3 regions of the Atlantibacter sp. MEI4A-1023 genome follow, and region 2 is predicted to be linked to each of the others. Evidence: predicted binding sites of a transcription regulator. Region 2 holds the regulator's gene; each other region holds the start of a gene.
What was found. The regulator LexA, encoded in region 2, represses DNA repair genes until DNA is damaged. The targets are predictions, from matches to a motif close to TNCTGTATGTACATACAGNA.
Positions count from the first base shown of each region.

Region 1 (7,734 bases), 1.5 Mb from region 2:
GGTCGAGCAGGATCTCATCCTGCATCCGTTCCGCGAGGAAGCCTTCACGCCATGCCCGTTGTTCAAGCATAGATGCAAGTTGTTCGGCGTTAAATGTTTCACCCTCGCATAACGATGAAACTTCGCGCAGCTGGCGCAGGATCCAAGAAGGATAAAGCGGCAACGTTTCCTGATCCTGAGTATAACGGGTCGCTTCGCGGATCAGGATCGGCCAGGCGCTGGCGTCAGGCGTGGGCAATTCATGGGTTGCTGCAATATGTAAAACCCATTGCTGCCACAGGCTCATCGCTTCTTCATCTGCGACCTGAAGGTTATCTTCAAACTCGCTATAAATGGCCAGTGAACTCAGCTCCGGCTCCATCTCCTGGAAATCTGCCAGCGATTCGCGATCGCCAACCAGCACGACCTTCAACTGAAGCGGCAAAGACGGCACCGAAACCGGCAACGGACGGGTTTCATCCTGTGAGAACCAGTCGAAGCGGTTACGCTCGACCATATGCTTTAAACGCAGCCACAGTAGCGGCTGGGAAAGCAGCGCACGGAGGGAAAGGATCAGCACACCGCCATTAGCCTGATGAATGAGACCGGGCTGTAAAGTGACCTTCTCGCCAGGCTGGCGCACACAGCCGAAGAGTTGTTCCGTCTCGACCCAGTCGGCAGAGACAATCTCGCCTGCACTGGTAAAGGGATCCTCAGTGCTGATGGCAGGGTGCAGCGTAACCGTATTATTCTCAATGGAATATCGGCCACCAAATAACTGGTCAGTTGCGGGGCTGTTTTCCTGCAGGTAGTCAGCGACGGTATCGAGATAATTTTTTTCTTCCGGCGCTCTGACGAGCATAAACGCGGAAGAAGAATAAGGGTGGATCAACTGTTCAAGGCCAAAGCATAAACGGGGCTGGATGGCTTGAATGTCGAGCGGTGAATCAGAGTCCGTTTTTGGCTGCGTAAACAGTTCAAGGTACCGATCGGTGTCGGTGACCAGAGCACGCCATGAAAGTTTATTAATGGTCAAAGTCGCTTTTTTAAGGTAGAGGTTAAAGGCGCGATTATAGCGTAATGGCAACAAGGACACACCCGTAATCAAGCAATTGCCCGGGAGAATCAGTCAGAGAGTCACAGGCTACGATTTCAATTCAGCGAAATGGAAAAAAACTGTTATTCTGAAGTGAGTTATACGGTCATCCTGAGATCACAATGAAATATCAACAATTGGAAAATCTCGAAAGCGGCTGGAAATGGAAATATCTGGTGAAGAAGCATCGCGAAGGCGAACTGATCACCCGGTACAGAGAAGCCAGCGCGGCCAAAGAGGCAGTGGACCTCTTACTCAACATGGAAAACGAACCCGTCCAGGTTGCCGACTGGATAGACGCGCATATTAATCCCGAGCTGATTAACCGCATGAAGCAGACGATTCGGGCCCGTCGCAAGCGTCATTTTAATGCGGAGCATCAGCATACCCGCAAAAAGTCTATCGACCTGGAGTATATGGTCTGGCAGCGTCTGGCTGGCCTGGCGCAGCGCAGAGGGATAACCCTCTCTGAAACCATCGTACAGCTCATTGAAGATGCTGAGCGTAAAGAGAAGTACGCCAGCCAGATGTCGACGCTGAAGCAGGATATTGAAGCATTGCTGGGTAAAGGGGAGTAAAGCGCTCTTTTTTATCTGAACGCCTTTGTTCATGTTCACTTAAGAACGACAGGCGAAAAAAAACCCCGCATTGCGGGGTTTTTTCATAACGGTAACTTAAGCCTGCGGCTGAGTTACAACGTCTTTGATACCTTTAACTTCGATTTCTACGCGACGATCCGGTGCCAGGCAGTCGATCAGAGCAGCGCGCGGTTTAACGTTATCACAGGTGCTGCCAGTAACCGGGTTAGATTCGCCCATGCCACGTGCAGAGATCTTGTCAGCCGGGATACCTTTAGAGATCAGGTAATCAACAACGGACTGAGCACGTTTCTCAGACAGACCCTGGTTGTAAGCGTCAGAACCGATACGGTCAGTGAAGCCCAGAACAACAACGGAACCGTCTTTCGGATCCAGATTGCTCAGCTGGGTGTACATCTGATCCAGAGCCTGCTGGCCTTCCGGTTTCAGAGTTGCTTTGTTGAAGTTGAACAGAACGTCAGACTTCAGAGTGAAGTGTTTGGTCTGTACTTCTGGAGCCGGAGCCGGAGCCGGAGCTACAACCGGTGCCGGAGCATCGTACTGGCCGAAACGGTAAGAAACACCCAGGCTCAGCATGCCGTTGTCAGGACGAGTACCTACAGTACCTGCGTCACCGATGTTGTTAACCCACTGGTATTCCAGACGGGTAGCGATGTCGCGGGTAACAGCCCATTCAACACCACCAGCGAATACTGGGGAAACGCCAGTGTCGTGGTCTTTCAGACGACCGCCAGCACCGTTGTCGTATGCTGCTTTAGAGTCAGCACGCCATACCATACCACCCAGACGGGTGTAGATATCCAGATCGTCAGTAACCGGGTAACCCAGTTTAGCGGTCAGTTGAACGCCCTGAGCTTTGAAAGCGCCGTTGTTAGTGTCGCCTTTGTACGGCATACGACCTAACCAGTCGTAACCCATTTCAAAACCAACGTACGGGTTAACCTGGTAACCACCGAAAGCACCTGCGCCCAGCTGGCTTTCGTGAGTCGGACCGTTACCGATGCGGCTGTCATAACCATTACCGTAGAAACCGGTATCGTGGTACTGGGACCAGCCCAGTTTACCACCTGCATACCAGGTGTTATCTTTCGGTGCGGCTTGCGCTACGGTAGCGAAGCCAGCCAGTGCCACTGCAATCGCGATAGCTGTCTTTTTCATTTTTTGCGCCTCGTTATCATCCAAAAGGCCATGAACATCTCTTAAAGAGCTCACGGTTAAATCCTTCACCGGGGTTATAGCTCAACTTGTAACTCTACCGTCTGTACGGTTTATTAATGAGCAACCCTGGCGATGTAAAGTCTACAACGTAGTTGAAAACTTACAAGTGTGAAGTCCGTCAGGCATATGAAAAAAAACGACTTGCGTACATATTTGTTAACATCTTTGCTGCAAATGTAGCCAGCGAAGAGAGGCTGGGCGTCGCGGAAGCCGCGTATTCCGCTTAAATTTCACTAATGAACAAAGACCTGTAAATATTAAAAAGTAATACCAGGATTTGTCTTAAATTTACTTAATGATACAAACCAGAATGAATTTTTAGCGCAGAACGCGGTCTCGTACCGTTAACACCCCCCCGTGAAGGGCGCATGATAAAACAGATGGCATTACCCATTTCCGCCGCTTCTGAAAGCGCCAGATGTTCCTCATCACTCATCTCGTAAGACAACCAGCCAATAACCACACTGTAATTTCCGGTGCGCAATGCGCGGAGCATGGCATCGACAGTAGTATAGGAATTTGATGGGCTCGCCTGCATCACTTTAGTCAGCGGTAGACCTGAGGCCTGAAGCCAGGAACGGCTCAGCCGCTGATTGGGCGTGAGCCACAGCAGCCAGCGCGATTGCTGACCAAGCTGTTGTAGTAAAGGGAGTAAAACACACTGGGTCATCCAGGGTTGATCTTCCTGGTAAACAATTTCGCTGACCATTCCTTTCATTTCCGGGGCAGTTGAGAATTCCAGATGCTTTTGTGTTGTGCGCATCGTTGTAACTGAGCGATTTGAATGAGCAGTAATGTTCATAATGTGTTCAACTCCAGCGTGTACTGTATGTTTGTACAGTACATCCAGGCAGCACAAAGATCAACCTTATTTTCTGAAAGCACCTCGCAATTCTTTTATCTAAATCTCCGCCGCAGAAAATTAATATTGCCGAGATTCGCCAAGTTGAATATGTTCGTTTTACAGGAATCAATAACGGATACATTCCTGTTATCTATTGATAATAAAGGAGTTATAATGAAGTCAATTACCACTGAAACGCTCATGCGTTTAGAGGGTTTATTAAAGACCCTGGGCGAAGTGCGTTGTCGTTCCTTGTTTGGCGGATACAGCCTGACGATTGATAAAGCCGCGTTCGGCATGCTGGTTGAAGGTGAGCTTTTTTTGCGGGCTAATGAACAAAGCGCGGGTTACTACACCCAACGTAATTTATCGAAGCTTAAATTTACTCGCCGGGGAAGGGCGGTCTACCTCAATTATTATCAGGTCGACAGTGAGCTGTGGAATAACCCCGATTTATTGGTGCAGTTAGCGGCTGACTCCATCAGTTGCGCCAATGAAGACATTGCTCATCGCCAACAGGAAATGCGCGTTAAGGATTTACCTAATCTCTCTTTGCAGTATGAAATAGGGTTGTGGGAAGTTGGTATCAGTGATGTCGATACCCTTAAAGCGTACGGCGCGAAAGAGTGTTGGTTAAGGTTACGCACCATTAAAAAAAATTGTGGCGTTAAAGCGCTCTATGCGCTGGAAGGGGCTATTGCCGGCCTACATGAAGCGGCGCTCCCGGCGGAAACCCGCCGGGAGCTCTATGAGTGGTTTATGCAGCAGCCTTTATCGGTCAGTGAGGGGTGAGACCTGATGCTGCAACTTACTCATTTCTGGCAATAGTGCTGCAATTAATCCTATCTGCTGCAAGACCAGTGCTTCTTTACTCTCCTGACGAGGCTCGATATCCCGGATTCGCTTCGTCAGCCCGGCTAATGCCCGTTGTACTTTACTTTCATCAGCCGGGAGATGATGCAGCGCATCATCGACATAGCAAACGGCATCGTCCAGGATAGCGAGGATCTCACTATTTACGACTTTTTCGCGATGCGCACCGAGAGCGGAAATATAGCCAGTTAATGAATGGTTCAGGCACAGCAATCGGAAGGCGGTTTCACGAATTGCATCGCTGACGTGAGGTTCCGTCGACATATTTGACACCACTGACGCGAGTTCTGCATCACGGTTATGGGCGTCACGCCGGGCGATACGGTAGGCGAGGCGGTTATCCCGGCCCTGATGATATTGCTCGAGGATCGCATCAAGATAGCGGCAGTTAGCATTGAGCGCCCGCTCAAGTACCTGATCGAGCCGGCGAAAGCGCCAGTCAGGCCAGATAAAGCTCACCGCAGCCCAGGCGATGGCGCAACCGATCAGAGTATCGATAACGCGAGGCAGCGCAACTTCAAAACCTTCGCCGAGTAAATTGAAGCACAGCAGCACCAGCAGCGTAATAAACATCGTTGCGTGAGCGTATTGCACGGTGCGGAACATAAAGAACAGCACGCCGGTGATCACGATTAATATCAGCTGACCTTCCAGAGAAGGCACGAACCACAGCACCGGAATGCCAATCGCCACGCCAATTAATGTACCGACCACCCTTAGCGTCAGGCGATGGCGCGTGGCGTTGTAGTTAGGCTGGCAAACAAACAGACTGGTTAGCAGGATCCAATAGCCGTGCTGCAAGCCGGTAACCTGAATAAACGCATAGCCGATACACAGCACCACCGACATTCTCACCGCATGGCGGAACAACGCCGATTCCGGCGTAAAGTGGCGGCTGAGGCGCAGCCAGATATCGTTGACGCCGTGCAGGCTGTCATCGGCAAGCTGGTTCTCATCGTTGCGCGGTTCAGCGAGAGTCTGCTCGGATTCAATGCTGGCTAACTGGGCGTCGACATCGCGTAAGTTATTGATGAGAAAGCCAATGGCTTTCTTTTCTGAATCCGACATTTCATCCGCACGAATGCGCGAAATGGCGGCATCAAGGTGAATAAAGGCGCGCTCAAAGCGCGGGTCATGCTGGTAGGGGGTACGCAGTAAGATAGAGCGCGCCAGCGCCTGGCACGCCTGCCCTTGCATAGAAAGTAGCCGCTGGAAGCGGAACATCACATCGCTGTATCGCAGCTTTTGGCGCAGTTCGTGATACTGAATGTGGGCGGAACTGGCCCGCTCATGAATATCCTGAGCGACAAAATAGTAGTGCAGGGTCCGGCGCGTGCCGCGCTGACCGCGATCGCCGCGCAGGCGGGTTAATAATAATGTCTTGGTCTGGTTAAGCGTGGCGATCACCTGGCTATTGGCCAGCGCCAGCTCCATCATCGGCGCCTGCCGTTCCTCTTCAATATCGGGATCGAACAGGCGCGATTTCATCTCAAGGTACCAGGCGAGCTGTTCATAGCTGCGGGCCAGACTATCCTGCAATGCCCTGACGGGAAAAATCACATGGCCGATCAGCGTCAGCAGGTTGTACCACACCGCGCCTGCCAGCAGCAGCAGTGGCTGTTGATACCAGTGCTCGTACAGCGAGACACCCAGCATGGTGTACACCGCAATTAATAACGCGCCAAACGCGATGGTGGCATAGCGCTGCCCAAGGCCGCCGAGCAATATAAAGCCGCAGGTGGAAACCGTCAGCCCAACCGCAAACAGCCATGGCCACGGGAATAACAGCTCAACAGAGGCGGACGCGATAAAAAAGCAGACCAGCGTGATGATCAGGTTACGTAGCCGCCCCGCCAGCCGATCGTCGAGATCGGTCAGCGCGGCGGCGACCACCCCCAGGGTCAGCGGAATAGTGAGTTTGACCTCGCCGAGCCACCAGGGAAGCGCCGCGCTGCCACACAGCGCGATAAAGATGCGGAAGTTATACAGCCAGGTGCTGTTCCAGGAATAACGCCTGAGCAGGGGGCTAAACATAACGTTGCCTGTTCCCATTATTGAAAACGGCGTCGGGCATTGGCTTCGCGCGCTGCTTGCGCTATTTCCACCGAAACCACCCTGCGCCCGACCGGCCAAAGCGCAATGGCGGCGATTTTAAAATTCGCGATGCCCACCGGGATCCCGATAATCGACACGCACTGCATAATCCCGGCGGCGATATGCATCAGGCATAGCCACCAGCCAAACAGCACCAGCCACACAATATTTAGCAACGTGCCGCCGGTATTTAAGATCGCGCTCTTGCTTTGCGGCTCCAGTTCGTCGACATGAACAGCTTCGTTGCCGTATGGCACCAGCGATAACTTTGTGATTTCCCAGCAGGAACGCGTTAACGGAAGGGTGATGATAAAAACAATACTCAGTACCGTCGCCAGCAGCCAGGAAAGGGTGGTAGCGAAGCCGCCGAGGACAAAATTGAGAATATTAAGAACCGTGCGCATAGAACATCTTCCTTTGATTGCTGAGCTAAAACATTAACCTCAGCAATTGTAACGCGTTTTTACTCTGGAGCGGCATATACAGGGCGGTTAAACTTAGCCTACGACGACTAACCGTGGTTACGTGATGGAACTGAAAGCAACTTCAATTGGAAAACGGCTCGCGCAGCATCCTTACGATCGCGTGGAGATCCTTACCGCTGGTGTAAAGGTGTCGGGCGATAGTCATGAATATTTAATCCCTTTTAACCAGCTGCTGGCGATGAGCTGTAAACGCGGGATGGTATGGGGTGAGCTTGAATTTGTGGTGCCGAATAACCAGGTGGTGCGTCTTCACGGTACGGAGTGGGCAGAAACCCAGCGTTTTTATCAGCATCTTCTGGGGCTCTGGACGCGCTGGAGCGAGGAGATGAGTGAAATCGCCGCATCGGTGTTGAACGAGCAATGTCAGCGGATCGCAACGCTGGCCCAACGCAATAAATGGCTGAAGCGCCATGAAATCCAGGGTATCCAGCAATCTATCCGTGCGGCCTTTAGCGCCTTGCCGTTGCCGCTTTCCCGTTTGACGGAGTTTGATAACTGCCGTGAGGCTTATCTTGAATGCAATAGCTGGCTGACCCATGTTGAAAA
Region 1 is NZ_CM149568.1:2,858,129-2,865,862, reverse strand. It holds gene ACVV26_RS13845 (AAA family ATPase) at 1-1,015, opposite strand, end outside; gene matP (macrodomain Ter protein MatP) at 1,198-1,653, shown strand; gene ompA (porin OmpA) at 1,750-2,832, opposite strand; gene sulA (SOS-induced cell division inhibitor SulA) at 3,185-3,694, opposite strand; gene ACVV26_RS13825 (TfoX/Sxy family DNA transformation protein) at 3,911-4,528, shown strand; gene yccS (YccS family putative transporter) at 4,508-6,643, opposite strand; gene ACVV26_RS13815 (YccF domain-containing protein) at 6,661-7,107, opposite strand; gene helD (DNA helicase IV) at 7,232-7,734, shown strand, end outside.
Region 1: sulA (SOS-induced cell division inhibitor SulA) is a predicted target of LexA. The motif match lies at 3,716-3,735, and genes of this name have one in related genera.

Region 2 (7,734 bases):
CTTCCGTCCAGGTATTAGCCGCCCTGGCCTCACTCGTTACCACCAAAAAAACTGCTAATGCTGTTATAGAAAGTTTTATTTTTTTCACAGGAGTTTGTCTCGTCATAGGTTGCGTAACAGGCGCTGTGTCCCTGCACAGCGGAAAATGTTGGCGGCAAATGTCCCTATGAAAGACAGGCGTCAGAGCCCTGAAAGCGCGCCGCCTTCAGGCGGCTCATGTTCATTATTTGTAAGTCTTTAATATTTATAGATGTGGTTTTTTTCAATCGAACTGATACGTATGGATGAGCTTGCGAAAAACGAAGCGGAAGAACGATCCTGCGCACTGTCGGCGTTTTGGACGGATCATGATAAAATAAGCGTTTTACGTGACCCATGGGGATGCTGATGGATACGACGACGTCACAACATATGCTTGCCCTGGCAGAAGATCTTTGCCAGCAACGAAACGTACGCCTGACCCCGCAGCGCCTCGAAGTGTTGCGCTTAATGACGTTACAAAAAGGCGCGATTAGCGCTTACGATCTCCTGGATTTGCTGCGCGAATCCGAGCCGCAGGCTAAGCCGCCGACAGTCTATCGGGCGCTGGACTTCCTGCTGGAGCAAGGGTTTGTTCACAAGGTTGAATCAACCAACAGCTATGTTCTGTGCCATCTGTTCGATCAACCGACGCATACTTCAGCGATGTTTATTTGCGACCGCTGCGGCGTCGTCAAAGAGCAGAGCGCGCAGGGTGTAGAGAAGATCATGGATGCGTTAGCCGCCGATATGGGCTTTACGCTGCGGCATAATGTCATTGAAGCGCACGGGCTGTGCTCAGGCTGCAAAGAGGTAGAATCGTGCCGTCACCCGGAACACTGTGGTCACGACCATTCAGTTCAGGTGAAAAAACGCGGTAAGTGAAGGCGTTAATGGTACATCCTTGTACCTGGCAGGGTAGCCATGAGGGTGGCTAAGCAGAGAAACGACGGGGATTACCAGCGGTAATCGTTACGGGTTTCCCAGTCTTTTACTTCGTTCTCTGCCTGATCTTTCTCGTATCCATAACGTTCCTGGATTTTCCCTACGAGCTGATCGCGTTTACCTTCGATAACGGTCATATCGTCGTCAGTGAGTTTACCCCACTGCTCTTTCATTTTACCTTTGAACTGTTTCCAGTTACCGCCGACTTCGTCTTTATTCATGATGTAGTCCTCATCGTTCGGTTATAAACGCTAAATGTTTATCGTCCGTGTTTAACAGTTATTATCTGCTGGACGTGATAATGAGTTTAGTCGACCATTCCGACTCGTTTGAAACATTCAGAATCTTTAACCAAGCGCGAAAGATAAAAATCGGCATTAATGATACAAAAATTTTATATATCAAACAGATATTCAGAAATTAAATGAGAGTCAGCAGATGTAACTAACCATGACCCGTCTCGTTGAACCAGCTATTGCGCTGCCAGTGGCGCCGCCAGATGAGCCATAACGACAGCCCGCGCAATGCCAGAAATACCGCTACCGCCAGCCATAGCCCGTGATTACCCAGCCAGGGCAAAGCGATTAATGTCACGCCGAAACCCGCAGCCGCCACGGCCATACTGTTACGCATTTCCGCGCCACGGGTAGCGCCGATAAACATGCCGTCCAGCAGATAACACCACACGCCAACCAGCGGCAGCACAACCTGCCAGCCGAGGTAACGATCCGCTTGCTGTTGTAAAACCGGCAGCGAGGTCAGTAGCGCAACAATATGCTCGCCCCAAAGCGCATAAACCGTAGCGAACATCAGCGCCACCAGGCCCGCCTGGCGACAGGCGGCATGCCAGACTTTAATCAGTTGGTTGCTGTTACCTGCGCCGTAAGCCTGCCCGGAATGGGCTTCCACCGCATAGGCGAAACCATCCAGTGCGTAGGCGGTGAACGTCAGCAGCGTCATCAGGACGGCATTCACCGCCACCACATCGCTACCCATCCGCGCCCCTAAAATCGTGACGCTGGCGAAACAGATTTGCAGCAGCAGCGAACGCAGCATAATGTCGCGATTGAGCGCCAGTAAACGCCAGATATCGCCGCGCCAGGCAGAGAGCAGCATTGCCGGATTGATGCCCCGCAGCGTCATGACATGCCAGGCCATCAGCAATCCGACGATCAGCGTGATGTATTCCGCCGCCACCGTTGCCAGCGCAGCGCCCTGCACGTTCATATCCAGCCCCACCACCAGCCACAGGTCGAGTGCGATATTCAGCACATTGCCAACAACCAGCAGGATCACTGGCGCTCGCGCGTACTGCACCCCCAATAACCAGCCTAACAGCACCAGGTTCGCCAGCGTCGCAGGCGCGCTTAGCCAGCGGATTTCCAGAAAGCGCCGCGCCTGATGTAATACTTCTTCGCTGCCGCCTACGATATGCAACGCCAGGTTAATCAGCGGGGTCTGTAACAGCATAATCGCCACCCCGGCCAGCACCGCCAGCAGTAGCGGTTGCACCAGGGCTCGCGCCATCGCCTGCGGGTTTTTTGCACCAAATGCCTGGGCGGTTAACCCGGTGGTGCTCATTCGCAGAAACAGCAGCAGCATAAACAGAAAACTGGTGGCGGTTGCGCCAATGGCGACACCGGCTAAATAAACGGGGCTATCGAGATGGCCGATAACGGCGGTATCCACCAGGCCGAGCAGCGGCACGGTAATATTGGAGAAGATCATGGGTAGCGCCAGGCGCCACAATGCTTTATCAGCAGACGTGAAAAATGGCATGACGCAATCCGTAGCGGTAGGGAATTCTGGAAAGCAAAAAGCCGTAACGCGGCGCGCTACGGCTTCAAATCAGACAGCAGAGCTTACAGCCACTCGCCGTTGCGGATCACGCCGACAGCAAGCCCTTCGATAGAAAAGGCCTGCTGGCGCAGGTCAACAACGATTGGGGAGAATTCGCTGTTTTCCGGCAGTAACTGCACCGTGTTGCCCTGTTTGTTCAGGCGCTTAACGGTCACTTCGTCATCGATGCGCGCGACCACCACCTGGCCGTTACGTACATCCTGAGTTTTATGCACCGCGAGCAAATCGCCGTCCATAATCCCGATATCTTTCATCGACATACCGCTAACGCGCAGCAGGAAATCCGCGCTGGGCTTAAACAAGCCGGGATCGACCTGGTAATGGCCTTCGATATGCTGCTGAGCTAACAGCGGTTCGCCCGCGGCAACGCGCCCAACCAGCGGCAACCCCTCTTCCTCTTCCACCAGCAAACGCAGACCGCGCGATGCGCCAGAAACGATTTCAATCACCCCTTTACGCGCCAGGGCTTTTAAATGTTCTTCTGCAGCGTTAGGAGAACGAAAGCCCAGACGCTGTGCAATCTCCGCACGAGTGGGAGGCATGCCGGTTTGGCTGATGTGATCCCGAATGAGATCAAACACCTCTTGCTGTCTGGCCGTTAAACTTTTCATTCCGCCCCCTGGGTGCATATACAGTAATGCTGTGAGTATATACAGCTAACGGTGATTTTGAAACCACAAAATGAGCAAATATCCGCATGTTAGCGACATCTGGAAGAGTTATCGCAAATTTGACCAGAGCAATATGCCCCAGGTCATCAGCGCCAGTAAAATAGCAAACAGTACCGCCGCCGAGCCCATGTCTTTGGCGCGCCCGGAAAGCTCATGAAATTCCGGGCCGATGCGATCGACCACCGCTTCGAGGGCGCTATTAAGGATCTCAACTATCATCACCAGAATGACGGAGCCAATCAGCAACACCCGGGTAATCGGATCGACATCCAGCCAGCAGGCGATAGCAATGGCGACAATCGCCGCGACGCCCTCCTGGCGAAACGCCGCTTCGTTCTTCCAGGCGGCGCAAATGCCTTTCCAGGAGTAACCTGCTGCTTTAATTATTCGTATCAACCCGGTGGTGTTATTCGCCATGAAAGGAAACCTTTTTAAAAAACGCGCATCAATAGCAGTGAGCAACGAAACGTAAGCACCACAGAAATTCCCGGTTGTTTCTGATATTCTTGCGGTGCAATTGCATTGTTAACCAGAGGCTTTACATCGTTTATGTCCGGCTGGCCACGAATTTACTACAAATTACTTAATTTACCATTACGCGTACTGGTAAAAAGCAAATCCATTCCGGCGGATCCGTGCGCCGAACTGGGGCTCGATACCTCGCGCCCGATTATGTACGTTCTTCCGTACAACTCGAAGGCGGACTTGCTGACGCTGCGCCAACAATGTCTGGCACACGATTTGCCCGATCCGCTGGAGCCTCTCGAAATTGACGGCACTCTGCTGCCGCGCCATGTGTTTATTCACGGCGGGCCGCGGGTATTCACCTATTACACGCCGAAAGAGGAGTCGATTAAGTTATTCCACGACTATCTCGATCTGCATCGCAGCAATCCGCAACTTGATGTGCAGATGGTGCCGGTGTCGGTGATGTTCGGGCGCGCGCCGGGCCGTGAAAAAGGCGAAGTGAACCCGCCGCTGCGGATGCTGAACGGCTTGCAGAAATTTTTTGCCGTTTCCTGGTTAGGGCGCGACAGCTTTGTACGCTTTTCGCCCTCGCTGTCGCTGCGCCGCATGGCGGATGAACACGGCACCGATAAAACCATTGCCCAGAAGCTGGCGCGAGTGGCGCGTATGCACTTCGCCCGCCAGCGCCTGGCCGCCGTAGGGCCGCGTTTACCGGCGCGTCAGGACCTGTTTAATAAGCTGCTGGCCTCTAAAGCCATTGCCCGCGCGGTAGAAGACGAAGCGCGCAGCAAAAAAATCTCCCATGAAAAAGCCCAGCAAAATGCCGTGGCGTTGATGGAAGAGATTGCGGCGAACTTCTCTTACGAAACCATTCGTCTGATGGATCGCATTCTGGGCTTTACCTGGAACCGCCTCTATCAGGGCATTAATGTGCACAACGCCGAGCGGGTGCGCCAACTGGCGCATGACGGTCACGAACTGGTGTACGTTCCCTGCCACCGCAGCCATATGGACTATATGCTGCTGTCCTATGTGCTGTATCACCAGGGCCTTGTGCCGCCGCACATCGCTGCGGGTATCAACCTGAACTTCTGGCCAGCGGGCCCGATGTTCCGCCGCCTGGGCGCGTTCTTTATTCGTCGTACGTTCAAGGGCAACAAACTTTACTCCACGGTGTTCCGCGAGTATCTGGGCGAACTGTTCAGCCGCGGCTATTCGGTGGAATATTTTGTTGAAGGGGGCCGTTCCCGTACCGGTCGCCTGCTGGACCCGAAAACCGGCACCCTGTCGATGACCATCCAGGCGATGCTGCGCGGCGGCACCCGCCCTATCACGCTGGTTCCTATCTACATCGGCTATGAACACGTGATGGAAGTGGGTACTTACGCCAAAGAGCTGCGTGGCGCGACCAAAGAGAAAGAGAACTTCGCGAAGATGGTTAGCGGGCTGAGCAAGCTGCGCAACCTGGGCCAGGGCTACGTAAACTTCGGCGAACCAATGCCGTTGATGACGTACCTGAACCAGCACGTGCCCGAATGGCGCGACTCCATCGACCCGATTGAAGCGATCCGACCTGCCTGGCTGACGCCGACAGTGAATGCCATCGCCGCCGACCTGATGGTGCGCATCAACAACGCGGGCGCGGCTAATGCCATGAACCTGTGCTGTACGGCGCTGCTGGCGTCGCGTCAACGTTCGCTTACCCGCGAGCAGTTGACCGAACAGCTCGGCTGTTACTTAAGCCTGCTGCGTAACGTGCCTTATGCGCCGGATGCAACGACACCAGCCCAATCCGCCAACGAGCTGATTGAGCACGCGCTGCAAATGAACAAGTTTGAAGTCGAAAAAGACACCATCGGCGACATTATCATTCTGCCGCGCGAGCAGGCCGTGTTGATGACCTACTACCGCAACAACATCCATCATATGCTGGTGCTGCCATCGCTGCTGGCGGCCATGATCGCCCAGCATCGCCACATTACCCGTGAAGAGTTGCTGCGCCAGGTTGAAGTGCTCTACCCGATGCTGAAGGCGGAGTTGTTCCTGCGCTGGGAGAAAAGCGAGCTGGGCGCAGTGCTTGATGCGCTGGTGGATGAGCTGTTGCAGCAGCAGTTAATCGTGGAAAACGGCGAGAAATTGCAGCTTAACCCGGCCCGTTCACGTACGCTCCAGTTGCTGGCGGCAGGGGTGCGCGAAACGCTGCAACGCTACGCCATCACCTTCTGGCTGCTGAGCGCCAACCCGTCGATCAACCGCGGCACTCTGGAAAAAGAGAGCCGTACGGTGGCGCAGCGTCTATCGGTGTTGCACGGGATTAACGCGCCGGAATTCTTCGACAAAGCGGTATTCAGCACCCTGGTGTCGACACTGCGCGACGAAGGCTTTATCAGCGATACCGGCGATGCCGAACCGGCCGAGACCATGAAGGTTTACCAGCTTCTGGCAGACCTGATTACCTCGGATATTCGGTTGACTATCGAAAGCGCGGCGGCTCAGGCGAGCGACGCATAAAGACAAAACAGGCGGGAAATCCCGCCTGTTTTATTTAGAGATGTTGGTAACTGAACACCAGCCCGATAAACAACACTAAGCCCACATAGTTGTTGTTCATAAACGCCTGGAAACAGGCCGCGCGCTCGCGATGCGCAATCCGTTTTTGCTGATACGCGAACAGCCCGCCCGCAATCAGGATCGCCGCGTAAAACACCGCGCCCAGCCCGTTTAGCCAGCCCACCAGCGCCATCAGGCCCATCACCACCACCTGCAAAATACCGATAATCAGCTTGTCGTGACGACCGAACAGAATGGCCGTGGATTTGATGCCGATTTTAACGTCGTCATCACGGTCGACCATGGCGTATTGCGTATCGTAAGCCACGGCCCAGCAGATGTTAGCGATAAACAGCAGCCAACAGCTGAGCGGCACGCTTTCACTCACGGCGGCAAAGGCCATTGGGATAGACCAGCCGAACGCAGCGCCCAGCACTACCTGCGGCAGATGGGTATAGCGCTTCATAAACGGATACACCCACGCCAGCGCCAGCGCCGCTACCGACAGCAAAATGGTCATGGTGTTGAGCGTTAGCACCAGCAGGAACGACAGCAGCACCAGCCCGACAAACAAATTACGCGCTTCTTTTTCGGTTACCGCACCGCTGGGCAGCGGACGGTTGGCGGTACGTTTTACATGCCCGTCGAATTTGCGATCGGCATAATCATTCACCACGCAGCCCGCCGCACGCATCAGCCATACGCCTGCGACAAACACCGCCAGGATCCACAGCGGCGGCAGGCCTGGGGTGGCAATCCATAACGCCCATAGCGTCGGCCAAAGCAGTAACAGCGCGCCGATAGGTTTATCTGTGCGCATCAGGCGGTGATAAGCCAGCAGCTTATTTTGCTTGAGGCTCCACTCCATTATTTCTCCTCCTGGTACAACGGCGATGCAGCCAGAAATAATTCAGTCAACAGTAACGGTTTACCGGATAAACGCAGACGGGAACGGCGCCCCCATAAATTTTCGCTGCGCCCCACCTCAATATAGTCGCGCGTCAACGTTGACTGGGTAAAAAGATAGCGGCCCAGCGGGGTTCCGCCCAACTGCTGCAATGCCAGTTCCGGCCCGCACAGCGTCGACTCCGGCACCACGGTGCGGCCAATCAGCCAGGGTTCGCCATCGCCGCACAACACAATTTCGCGCAGCCAGTAGCGTGATTCCTGCGGCAGGCAGGCGCGTTCGTCATCGGGCAATTCCTGCCCGATAAAGCCTTCA
Region 2 is NZ_CM149568.1:4,326,886-4,334,619, forward strand. It holds gene ACVV26_RS20525 (conjugal transfer protein TraF) at 1-106, opposite strand, end outside; gene zur (zinc uptake transcriptional repressor Zur) at 388-903, shown strand; gene ACVV26_RS20535 (CsbD family protein) at 975-1,184, opposite strand; gene dinF (MATE family efflux transporter DinF) at 1,408-2,742, opposite strand; gene lexA (transcriptional repressor LexA) at 2,826-3,434, opposite strand; gene ACVV26_RS20550 (diacylglycerol kinase) at 3,543-3,911, opposite strand; gene plsB (glycerol-3-phosphate 1-O-acyltransferase PlsB) at 4,044-6,473, shown strand; gene ubiA (4-hydroxybenzoate octaprenyltransferase) at 6,508-7,380, opposite strand; gene ubiC (chorismate lyase) at 7,380-7,734, opposite strand, start outside.

Region 3 (7,734 bases), 2.1 Mb from region 2:
GACAGCAGCACCGCCACCATCACCGACGGCAACCTGACGGTCACCACCAACAACGCCAAGGCTGACGGGACCGCCACCAACGCCGTCAAGGCGGTTATCACCGATGCCAAGGGCAACGCAGTGAAAGACGCTGCGGTCACCTTCACCGCCACCAACGGCGCGACCGTGACCACCGCTTCCGCCACCACCGATGCTGACGGCTTCGCCACCACCACCCTGACCAGCACCAAGGCCGGCGTTTCTGCGGTCACCGCCACGGTGAACGGCAACAGCCAGTCTGTCGACACCACCTTCGTGGCCGACAGCAGCACTGCCACCATCACCGACGGCAACCTGACGGTCACCACCAACAACGCCAAGGCCGACGGGACCGCCACCAACGCCGTCAAGGCGGTTATCACCGATGCCAAGGGCAACGCAGTGAAAGACGCTGCGGTCACCTTCACCGCCACCAACGGCGCGACCGTGACCACCGCTTCCGCCACCACCGATGCTGACGGCTTCGCCACCACCACCCTGACCAGCACCAAGGCCGGCGTTTCTGCGGTCACCGCCACGGTGAACGGCAACAGCCAGTCTGTCGACACCACCTTCGTGGCCGACAGCAGCACCGCCACCATCACCGACGGCAACCTGACGATCACCACCAACAACGCCAAGGCCGACGGGACCGCCACCAACGCCGTCAAGGCGGTTGTCACCGATGCCAAGGGCAACGCAGTGAAAGACGCTGCGGTCACCTTCTCCGCCACCAACGGCGCGACCGTGACCACCGCTTCCGCCACCACCGATGCTGACGGCTTCGCCACCACCACCCTGACCAGTACCAAGGCCGGCGTTTCTGCGGTCACCGCCACGGTGAACGGCAACAGCCAGTCTGTCGACACCACCTTCGTGGCCGACAGCAGCACTGCCACACTTACGGCAAATAACCTCACAGTTACGACTGATAATGTGATAGCTGATGGTCAGGCTACTGACAGCGTTCAAGCGAAAGTGACGGATGCTAACGGTAACTTAGTACCAGAAATGACTGTGACGTTTAGTGTGACGACGGGGGCGACGGTTGTAACCGCTTCAGCCATCACAGATGCTTATGGCCTTGCCCATACAGACCTGACAAGTGAGATATCGGGTACATACACCGTAACGGCGACTATTAAAGAGGTAAGCCAGACAGCTTCAGTCCATTTTAAAGCTAATGCATCGACTGCAGTGACAACTCTGGCTTCAGATGTTGTGGAACAAGTAGCTGATGGTAAATCTGCTGTTGTGGTCACCGCTACAGTGAAGGATGCAAAGGGAAATTTGGTGCCGAATGAAGATGTTGTATTTACTACCACAGGCTCAGCCATGTTGGGTACAGCTGAAAAAACCACAACAGTGGCAACCGATATAAACGGTGTAGTACAACTAAATGTAACAGATGTAACCGGAGAATCAGTTACTATTAAGGCTCAAAGTAAGACAAATTCATCCGACACAGGTGGTGAAATTGACCTGACGTTTATAGCGCCACCTCCTGAACCCATGCCATCATCCACTCTACTGGCGGTAAATGGTTCTAATTTTGGTCTTGACTTGGGCTTCCCTAAAACTGGCTTTGTTGGCGCCAAGTTCCAATTTGCAATCAAAGGAGATAAATCTAAAAACAGTGATTATAACTGGAGTGTAGACAGTGACTGGGTATCCGTTGACGCTTCTGGAACAGTAGAGTTTATTTCTACCGGGAACAGTAGTCCTGTCACTATAAGCGCAACCCCAAAAACTGGAGGGGCGGCCATAGAATATAAATTTAGTCTCGAAAAATGGTTTATATTCCATGATGGTATGGACGAAACTACCTTTGGTGAAACGTGGTGCCCATCCCAGGGATATTCATCTCCAGATGCAAAACTGGTTCTAAGCGTAGCTGGAGCTCGAAGTGGTTCTAGCGGAACACTCTGGAACGAGTGGGGAGATATTCAGAAGTTTGGTCTCATACCTGCTGCCACCAGTAATTTGCTTGAAGTGGATGGTGCTAATACAGCTGTTTACTTACCGGTTGGTTCAATGAATAGCTCAACTGTACGCGGTGGGACAGCATGTTATAAAAACCTTTAATTAGTAAAAGACCACCTTCCTGGAAGGTGGCTTTCCAGAATACCCCCCTGTAAGGGGGGTATTGTTACCTTCCAGTTTCTGCTCTAGCAATTCCATCTGCTGTTCGTGTGTTTGTTCCGTTTTCTCCTGATGCCGCACATATCGTCCACACTTTATAACTTACTCTCATCAATGGAATAAACCTCGGTGGCAGGCGCCACCTCTTCCAGAATGCTCATCACCCGATGGCTCATGTCGCCATTTATGTGGAATAGAAAAGCAACCTTTGAGGAAAACATATGTTTCCGGAAGTGGCTTCATCGTATGCGGGCTATCGGGATATCGTCCCAATGTGTCGTCCACGCCGGGCTAAGCATTTCTCGTTTCATTTCCCACTCTCTGTTGACACTTTGTCCCGCAAACCACACGTTACCCAACCCAGATTGATTGATGCCATCCAGTACTTTCATTAGTTGGGCGCTTTGCACTCTTGGTTTGTCCTCGTCAAAGAGGCTTAGTTGGGTCACACCATTCGGCGTAAAATCATCGAGTGTGACGCCTGCTTTCATGTAACGTCGGCCATCCAGCCAGATTCGGTCGAGCGAACGCACGGCGACTTCAATAATATCTCGCGTATCCTGAGTGGGGAGAGCAAGTGCCTCCCCAGCGCTGTTACCGTAATATATTTCGTTGATAGCGTGTGGTGATGTTCTGATAAAAACCCCAACGTGCCGGCAAAACTGACGTTCCCCCCTCAGCCTTTCAGCCGCGCGTGTAGCGTACTGACATATCGCCTGCCGCATAGTGTCTTTTGACGTGATGCGCTCACCGAAGGAGCGCGAACAAACAATCTGCTGCTTTGACGGAGGAAGTTCTTCATGAGGAATGCAGGATTCTCCATTCAGTTCTCGAACGGTACGTTCCAGAACGACCGTGAAGTTTTCCCGGATAAATCTCGTGTTGGACTGAGCGAGCTGTAAGGCATTTTTTATACCCATCAGGTTAAGGCGTTTGCCTATTCTCCTGCCCACCCCCCAGACCTCCTCTACTGGCTGATTTTCCAGTAGCGTCGTTGTGCGCTTCGGGTTATCCGGCGTAAGCGCCAGGACGCCGCGAAATTGTTTCCACTCCTTGCCTGCCCATTGGGCTGATTTGGCCAGTGTTTTGGTCGGCCCTATACCCACGCCAATGGTCAGCCCGGTTGTGTTAAGAATGTGCCCTCTGAGACGTCGGCCAAAATGTTCAAGATCTTCACAGCGGTCAATGCCGGTCAAATCCAGAAACATTTCGTCGATACTGTACTGTTCGACCCGCGGCGCGATCTCCTCAAGGGCGATCATCACTCTCTGACTAAGGCTATGATAAAGCGCATAATTTGAGCTAAAAACATGTACCTGTTTCGTATAAGCCTGAGTTTTAATTTGAAACCAAGGTACGCCCATTTTTATTCCTAACGCTTTTGCACCTGCATTACGCGCGATAACACATCCGTCATTATTACTCAGCACCACAATCGGTTTGCCACGCAGGTCTGGGCGAAACAATGCTTCACAGCTGGCATAGAATGAGTTTACATCTGCAAGACCAAACATTGGCATCGTTACCTCCGGCGGGCTCGGGTACTGTTGAAAAACCAGGTGACGACACCGAGCAGTTGTAATTCTTTCGGATAAATAACAGAGAAAGCTGGGTTCATTGGCAAGAGCGCGACACACGGCTCCAGTTGAAGACGTTTAACAGTAAACTCGCCATTTACTTCTGCGATAACAATATCGCCGTGAACAGCCGCCTCTGCCCGGTCAACCACCATGATATCGCCGTCGCAGAGTCCAATATCCTGCATACTGCAACCGCTGGCGCGTACAAAAAAAGTCGAGGCTCGTCGGCGAATACAAAGCTCATTTAAATCCAGCTCTTTTTCGACATAATCCTGAGCCGGGGATGGAAATCCTGCCGCGCAAGGCTCCGCAAAGAGAGGTACACGCACCGGTGGAGTAAAAACGGGTGGACAAAAAAATGTCAGTTTCTCAGAGTAAGTGAGAGGTTTCATAGAGACATACTCCGGATATCCCTTGGAAGGAAGTGAGTGAAAACTGGTTTGCGCATAAGACACCTTTTATTTTTACTGTTTATATATACAGTATTAATGAGCGATGATGCGCTGACAAGGGGAACGAACTAACAAATTCTAAAACGCATGCACCAGGCTGAGAAAACGGGTTATTTAAGCAGCACACTTGCGATGTCATGCCTGACAAACATTAATTGTTCGCGTAATGAACTGTTAGCAGCACGGTGCAAAAGGTTAAACGAGGTTTGATCGTCAGGTATGCGAGGAAGCTTTGTGATTCTGGGAACCAAGCCCCGTCCGCTATAAATGGGTCCCGACAGTGCTGCCCGAGGAATTGGATTGGTTTTACTTAGCCCTTGGTAAGTAAAAAATTCGTACCAGAGTCGTATGGCGGAAATACGCATTGCAGAGTCGCACTAGCCACCGGTTTTTCCCTGCCAGGCAATCGTGGTCGGATATAGCCTGAAAAAACTTCAAAATGTGTATTTTGGGGGAAAAGATATTTTGCCTCGCAGTAGCTTAAATAACGGACCCGGGCCCACGGTAAGCTTTGATCGTCGCTTCGGCACGCCCATAAAAACCCTTATCGCCTTCGCCTGGGCATTGCGCGCGATCACGCAGACATCGTTATTACTCAGCACTACCACCGGTCGCCCCATAAATCTGGCCGGAAGATCGCCTCACAGGAGGCGTAAAAGCTGTTGACGTCAACCAGCGCAAACATGGTGGTCGGCTCTTAAATCAACTCGCGTCGCGGCGAGGAGGTTATGCTGCGCGCGGCAGCTGTGTGTAATCAATTAGTTGCATGATAAATATATAATGAATCTGTATATATAAACAGTATCGTTAATTCTGCATGCGGCTCAAGGCATTAGAAATAAAAATAGTTATCTTGAGGATATTTCTGATGATTTTTTGTACTAAAGAGCGCAAAGTAATCTCAGGCGTTACGTATTGATGTTTATTACGTGGAGTTTTATTGATGCAAGTGAGTCCAATCATCATTCTTCAGGTGGGTACGCCCCCGGAGGAGATGCGCGCAGTACACGATGATGTCCCGGTATGGTTTTGCCATGCGTTGCAGGTGCCCGTTGGCGCAGTCGACGTGATCCGCGTGTTTGAGGGCGAGCCGCTGCCGGAGCCCGACCCACACAGGATGGCGATCATCACTGGCTCCTGGGCAATGGTGACGGAGCGCCTGCCGTGGAGTGAAGCTATGGCAGAGTGGATCCGCGAAGCCATGCGTATCCATATGCCGCTGTTCGGCGTCTGCTACGGTCACCAGCTTATGGCGTATGCCCTCGGGGGACGCGTTGACTACCATCCCCAGGGCCGTGAAGCGGGCAACCAGCAAATCACCCTGACACCGGAAGCCAAAAAGGACCCGCTACTCAATACTTTTCCGCAGACCTTTACCGCGCACTTAACGCATATGCAGACCGTGGTCGAACTACCGCCGGGCGCCTCTGCGCTGGCCTGGTCCAGCCATGACCCGCACCAGATTGTGCGCTATGGGCCGAACGCGGTATCCACGCAGTTCCACCCGGAATTTACGCCCGTGATTTCAACGGCGCTAATGCAATTCCGCGCGGAGGTGCTGCACAGCGAAGGCCGCGATGTTGATGCGATGCTCAGTGAAGTCCGCGATGCCCCGGAAGCCCGAAACGTGCTGCGTTTTTTCATCCAACAGACGTGCGGCCACCCGAGCCAGGATATTTTCGACGAACCGAGCGTGCTGCGGGGTTAACGCGCTGTCCACCACCAGCAAATCCCCATCGGAGATGCCCTCTCCCGTCATCGAATCCCCGGAGGCCTTAAGGAAATAGGTCGCGCTGGGGTGTTGAATGCATAACGCCGCAATATCGATACGCGTTTCCACGTAATCCTGCGCGGGGGACGGAAAGCCGCACGGCACATACTCCAGAAAGAGCGGTAAAAATTCGGGGCGAGTCGCTTAGCTTAAAGGGATTAATCGGTTCATTTTTTGTCAGACCCAACATCACTGTGTTTATATACAGACTTATTGTTTTTGCGGAACCGATAACGCCATTTTGGCCGCTTCGCCGCAGGCGATTGAACAAATTGAGGATTTTATTTTTTAACCGATTCAAAACGTGACAGCGTGACACGGGGATAAAAAAGACCGCCTGCACAGGCAGGCGGTCGGGGTTAAGGGATCAGAACGTGTAGCGGTAAGAAATCCCGACCTGCTGGCCGGTGTTGTGGCTGGACGCGTCCAGGCTATAGCCCACGCCCCAGGTCATATTGCCTTTTTGCATTTTCACGCCCAGCCTGCCTTCGAACGCGGTTTTATCCATGACTTCAGCCGAGATGCTGTCTGAAGCCGGAATACCCGTCGTCCTGACTTTACTGGTCACGTCAGTATCCCCTGCGGCAAACACCACCGACATATCCGCATCGGTGCTCAGCGCCCAGCCAGAGTCCATCGCCCAGGCTTTGTTCAGCCGCACCCCTACCGGGAATTGCCAGATATCCTGACGGGTTTTATCGGTTTTAAACACGCCGTCACGATCTGCGGTGCGCGTAGTGAAGCCGTCCGTGGTGAGCTGGTTATAACGCGCGCCCACATGCGGGATGATATTCAACACCGACGCATCAATCACATACTCACCGTTCAGGCCAACGGTGAATACTGAGGCATCAACGTTATCGGCTTTCAGCTTGCCGCCCATCCCTGCCCAGCCGGGTAAATGCTGGGACAGATCGTGGCTGCCTGCGCTGTATCCAACGTCCGCCGTCAGGTTAAACGCCTCGTTGCGCCAGTTTTGATACAGCGAGACGCCGGTAAAGTTGAAATCATCGCGAGTCGCATTGAAATCACCGTCAGAGTCGGTTTTGCCTTTGCCGGTATTCACCGCCACGCCGGTCCGCAGGTTGCCGTTTGCCAGGGCGTAGTCTTTATCCACCCCGACGATCACGCCCCAGAAATCGGTGTCGTAACCGTAACGGGTGTTCCCGGCGCTAAAGCCATCGCTCTGCTGATTGCCGTACAGTGCCTGAACCCACACGCCCGCATCCTGGGCGGTATCCAGATCCGGCGCGGCATTGCGGTCGCGAATAGCATTGTTTACGGCGTTGTTTACCGCCAGGCTGCTGCTTTGCACCCCGCCCGCTACCGCCAACTGCGCGGCACTGTTCAGGGTTTTCACCACATCGCTGACGCTGGCATTCGGCGCTTCAACCGCGCGGGAGAGCAGACGAATTCCGGCGTCCGGGCTGTTCACCGCGTTGGCGTTATCGTTCATCATCCTGTCCAGCGCGTGGCTGACCATCACACCCGGCAACACCTCGCTGGCGCGTCTGGCGGTGGTAGTGACGTTTACGCCGTCCTCCGTCGGGCTGAGCGTCGCCTGCAACAGTTTGTTAGTGATTAAGTTAGTGTCGCGCCAGCCGCTGCCGACGATATCCAGCGTCGTGAAGCCGTCGGCGATGGCGTACGTGCGGTTAGCCTGGGCATCGGAGATATACAGTTTCGCGCTGTCCGCCACGCTCAGGGTGCCGCTGCTGGCGGTTAACGCCACATTGCCGTTGGTGGTGGAGCCGCTGTTCACCATCAGCAG
Region 3 is NZ_CM149568.1:2,268,989-2,276,722, reverse strand. It holds gene ACVV26_RS10995 (Ig-like domain-containing protein) at 1-2,103, shown strand, start outside; gene umuC (translesion error-prone DNA polymerase V subunit UmuC) at 2,400-3,674, opposite strand; gene umuD (translesion error-prone DNA polymerase V autoproteolytic subunit) at 3,683-4,132, opposite strand; partial or broken gene ACVV26_RS10980 (Y-family DNA polymerase) at 4,702-4,877, opposite strand; gene ACVV26_RS10975 (glutamine amidotransferase) at 5,136-5,900, shown strand; partial or broken gene ACVV26_RS10970 (S24 family peptidase) at 5,874-6,077, opposite strand; gene ACVV26_RS10965 (autotransporter outer membrane beta-barrel domain-containing protein) at 6,331-7,734, opposite strand, start outside.
Region 3: umuD (translesion error-prone DNA polymerase V autoproteolytic subunit) is a predicted target of LexA. The motif match lies at 4,206-4,225, and genes of this name have one in related genera.